Regions from separate parts of the Kitasatospora sp. NPDC059327 genome, predicted to be linked through region 1. Evidence: riboswitches for the same ligand, from Rfam matches in the RefSeq annotation. Region 1 holds a riboswitch; the other holds the start of a gene.
The links. A riboswitch is a leader RNA that binds a small molecule or an ion and turns the genes downstream of it on or off. The one in region 1 is predicted to bind cyclic di-AMP.
Positions count from the first base shown of each region.

Region 2: linked by a shared signal. The riboswitch ahead of ACFXHB_RS31960 (peptidoglycan DD-metalloendopeptidase family protein) and the one ahead of ACFXHB_RS40390 (transglycosylase family protein) in region 1 are both predicted to bind cyclic di-AMP.

Region 1 covers NZ_JBHYYB010000132.1:16,731-18,924, forward strand. The annotation lists gene ACFXHB_RS40385 (hypothetical protein) at 1-706, opposite strand, end outside; cyclic di-AMP (ydaO/yuaA leader) riboswitch at 1,099-1,259, shown strand; gene ACFXHB_RS40390 (transglycosylase family protein) at 1,246-2,194, shown strand, end outside.
Region 2 covers NZ_JBHYYB010000070.1:27,233-29,426, forward strand. The annotation lists gene ACFXHB_RS31955 (MFS transporter) at 1-428, opposite strand, end outside; cyclic di-AMP (ydaO/yuaA leader) riboswitch at 742-902, shown strand; gene ACFXHB_RS31960 (peptidoglycan DD-metalloendopeptidase family protein) at 907-1,953, shown strand.

The DNA of each region.
Region 1 (2,194 bases):
GGCTGACGGTGGTGTCGCCGGCGGCGAGCGCCCGGTCCGCGCGCACCCAGGCGGTCTTGGCGGCGCCGTCCAGCCGCAGGTACCCGGCGCCGGTGACCCAGAGGCCGACGTCGGTGTCGACCACCTTCATGCCGTCACCCCGGAACCGCCGCTCGTCGACCGCGGGGAACCGCACGGTGTGGACGGCGGCGCCGTCGGGGGCGAGCGCGAGGGTGCCGCGGACCTCGACGTTGCCGGCCGCGGCGAGGGTGAGGCTGCGGTCGGCGGCGAAGGTGAGCGCGCCCGAGGGCTCGACCAGCAGCGACCCGACGGTGGCGTCGGTGTCGAGCAGCACCCGGTCGGTGATCCGGACGGCGCTCCGCGGGCCGGGCACCCGGCCGCCCCAGCCGGCCGGATCGGACCAGCGGCGGCCGCCCTGGTCCGGCGTGGGCGCGGGGGCGGGCGCGGCGGCGGGCGTTCCGGGCGTGACGGCGCCCTCGGGGATGCCCGCCGACGTGGCGCCGGGACCGGGACCGGACGTCCCCGGGGACGAGCGGGGCGACGGGGCGCCGTGCAGGTGCCCGGCGGGCGTGCCGTCCGCCGCCGGGGCCGGGACGGGGCCCTGGACGGCCGCCACGGGCTCGGCGCCGCCGCCGAGGGAGCGTCGCAGCGCCTCCTCGCCGCCGACCGCCGCGAACACCGTGCCGACGGCGAGCCAGCGCAGCATCGTCCGACGAGGTACGGGAGTTCGGGGCTCTACGGGCGGGATGTCCGCTCTGCGGTGTTTTGCCCTGCGGTGCGCTCCACGGGCGCGCGCGGCGGGCCGGCCGGCCCGCGGGTCCTCGTCCATGGCCATCGTTGCGTAGCCCTCCCCCCAGACGGCCGCGTCGATCCTGACGCCCTGAAGCATAGGCAGTTGCCGTGACTCCGACGGGCGTTGCCCGAAATCGGTCATTTCTGATCATGGTGGACAGCCATTCACCACCCGTTTCGCAAACCGTGACGTGCATCACACATGTTTGCGGATTGAACTTAAGTCTGCTTAACGTGCTCCCCGTTCGTGGCCACACGGACCCAGCCCACCCGCAACGCCGAGTCCTGCCGTCGGGTGCGCTGGCAGCGCAGAACGCACCGCGGCAGGAGCGGGGGAACCACAGGTAAGTCGCCCGGGACCGGTCCGCGAACCGGTTCAGGGCTAGGGGTGAAGCCGCGTCCACAGCGCGGCCGGGCAACTCCAGCCCGAATCCGACAGCTCACCTCGCAGGCGTGGGAGAGGACCACGTCTTCATGCTGCCCACCAACGGCACCCGCCTGTCCGGCCGCACCCGCCGCGCGATCGCCACCCTCGGCGTCGTCGGCATCGGCCTCACCGTCCCCTGCCTCACCTCCGGCACCGCCTCCGCCGCCTCGGTCGCCACCTGGGACAAGGTCGCCCAGTGCGAGAGCACCGGCAACTGGAGCATCAACACCGGCAACGGCTTCTACGGCGGCCTCCAGTTCACCAGCAGCACCTGGGCGGCGTTCGGCGGCACCGCGTACGCCGCCCGCGCCGACCTCGCCACCAAGGACCAGCAGATCGCGATCGCCGAGAAGGTGCTCGCCTCGCAGGGCCCCGGCGCCTGGCCGGTCTGCTCCGTCAAGGCCGGTCTGACCAAGGGCGGCACCCCGGCCGCCGTCGACACCGCCACCGCCACCGCCACCGCCACCAAGCCTGCCGCCCCGAAGGCCACCCCGGCCCCGGCCCCGGCACAGACCCAGGCCCCCGCCGCCAAGCCGGCCGCGCCCGCGGCCACCCCGAAGGCCGCCCCGGCCGCCGGCGACTCCGCCCAGCAGTCGCGGGGCGGTCAGAACTGGCAGCAGTACCAGCGCCAGGCCGCCGGTCAGGACACCGGGACCAAGGCCGGCGACTACACCGTGGTCGCCGGCGACTGGCTCTCCTCGATCGCCGACAAGAACAACATCCAGGGCGGCTGGGAGCGGCTGTACGAGCTGAACCGCGGCTCCCTCACCGCCGGCCCGCACGTCATCTACCCGGGCCAGCGCCTGAGCCTGGGCGACCGTGCCAAGGCGCAGGCCTCGAACGAGTCCGGTCAGGGCTTCGACTGGTTCAACCGCTCCTCGGGCAAGACCGGCCAGGCCGCCGGCTCCACCACGACCGCCGCCGAGCCGGCCGCGCAGACCGGGGCCCCGGCCACCCCGGCCCCGGCCGCCGAGG
Region 2 (2,194 bases), on a different contig from region 1:
GCCGCCGACCGGTCGTCAGGGTGGAACACGGCCTGGAGCATCGCCAGCGAGCCGGGGGTGAGCAGTGCCCCGCCGATGCCCTGCACCGCGCGGGCGGCGATCAGCACCTCGATGGTGGGCGCCGCGGCGCACGCCGCCGAGGCGGCGGCGAACCAGAGCACGCCGATCAGGAAGACCCGGCGCCGGCCGTAGCGGTCGCCGAGCGCGCCGCCGAGCAGGATGAGGCCGGCCAGGGTGAGCAGATAGGCGTTGAGCGTCCACTGCAGTGCGGCGAGCGGGGCGCCGAGGTCGGTGCCGATCCGGGGGAGGGCGACGTTCACCACGGTGCCGTCGAGCATCGCCATGCTGGAGCCGAGCACCGTCGCCAGCAGTACCCAGCGGCCCTGTGCGGTGCCCAGGCGCAGGGTGCCGGCCTCGGAGGTGGTCATCACCGCCCGATCGTGCGCCCCGGGAGGCGACGTGACAAGGCTCACCGGGGGTGTGTCGGCAGATGGCTTTCCGTAGGTGATCGCATGCGGACGGCCATCGAAATCGGCGGAGCGTCGCGGATCAGTGGCACGCGGTGAATCGATTGTGCACATACTGTGCAGCCGATCATTCGGAGTGTCACGAGCCGTCCGGCATTGGTTGCCGATTCAAGAGATCGACATTGCTTCACCCGGGTGGATGGGCTTTAGTTCAGCGACCGCCCGGCATTGGCCCGGGTGGCCACCGGGTGGAACGCCTAGTCCTGCCGCTGCCCGGTGGTACGAACCGAACTCTGTACGGCAGGAGCGGGGGACCCAAAGGTAAGTCGCCGGACCGGAATTCGCGGTCCGGCTTGGGGTGAAGCCGCGCTATGCGGCCGGGCAACTCCAGCCCGAACCCGACAGCTCACCTCGCAGGCGTCGGAGAGGACAGTTCCCCATGCCCGCACAGGCTCGTCGTATCGCCCTGCCCCGCGCCGCCCGCATCGGCATCGCCACCGCCGTGACCGGCGCCGCCTTCGCCCTTCCGCTGGTGACCACCATCAGTGCCCAGGCCCACACCGCCCCGGCCGCGAAGCCCGCGCAGACCAGCACCTGGACCGGCGCCACCAGCGTCGACGCCACGCCGGCCGCCGCTGCCCAGGCCGCGGCTCCGGCCGCCGAGGCCGCCAAGCCCGCCGCCGCTCCGGCCGAGGAGACCTACAAGGTCGCCGGTGGGGACACCCTGTCGAAGATCGCCGACGCCAAGCAGGTCGAGGGCGGCTGGCAGGCGCTGTACGACCACAACCGCTCGGTCGTCGGTGCCAACCCGAACCTCATCTTCCCGGGTCAGCAGCTCGCGCTCGGCGCCAAGGCCGCCGCGGCCCCGGCCGAGGCCGCCAAGCCCGCCGCCCCCGCCGCCCCCGCCGCGAAGCCGCAGGCCTCGCAGGACTCGGCGAAGCCGGTCGCGAAGCCCGCCGCCCCGAAGCCGGTTCAGGCCGCCAAGCCCGCGCCGGCCACGGCCACCAAGCCGGCCGCCCCCGCCGCGAAGCCGGCCGCGCCAGCCGCCACCCAGGCTCCGGCCGCCGTGGCCGCCACCTCCGGTTACGTCGCCCCCGTCGCCAACCCGAAGCTCGGCACCGCCTACGGCGTGGCCGGCTCGATGTGGTCCTCCGGTCACCACACCGGTGCCGACTTCGTCGCCTCCACCGGCACCCCGCTGCGCGCCATCGCGGCCGGCACCGTGGTCAAGGCCGGCAACGGCGGCGCCTACGGCAACGAGGTCGAGATCAAGCTCGCCGACGGCAAGTACGCCCAGTACGCGCACCTGTCCTCGATCGGCGTGAAGATCGGTCAGACCGTCACCGCCGGCCAGCAGATCGGCCTCTCGGGCGCGACCGGCAACGTGACCGGCCCGCACCTGCACTTCGAGATCCGCAGCGGCTCGGAGTACGGCTCGGACATCGACCCGATCGCCTACCTGCGGGCGCACGGCGTCTCCATCTGACCGGAAGTCGGACCACCGCTGGGTGCGGGGCGAACGACCTCCCGGGATGGTCATGTCGGGTGACCGCTCGACCGGGTGATCGCCGCACCACCAGTGGATCATGGGCGCGGGACACGCCCAGGCCGGCCCGGCTCACGAATTTCCTTCGTGGGCCGGGCCGGCCATTGCGCGTTTCCGCCCACGGATATCGGGTGCGGATTCTGATACCCGTTCACCCCCCCTGTCTCGGCGGGTTTTCGGG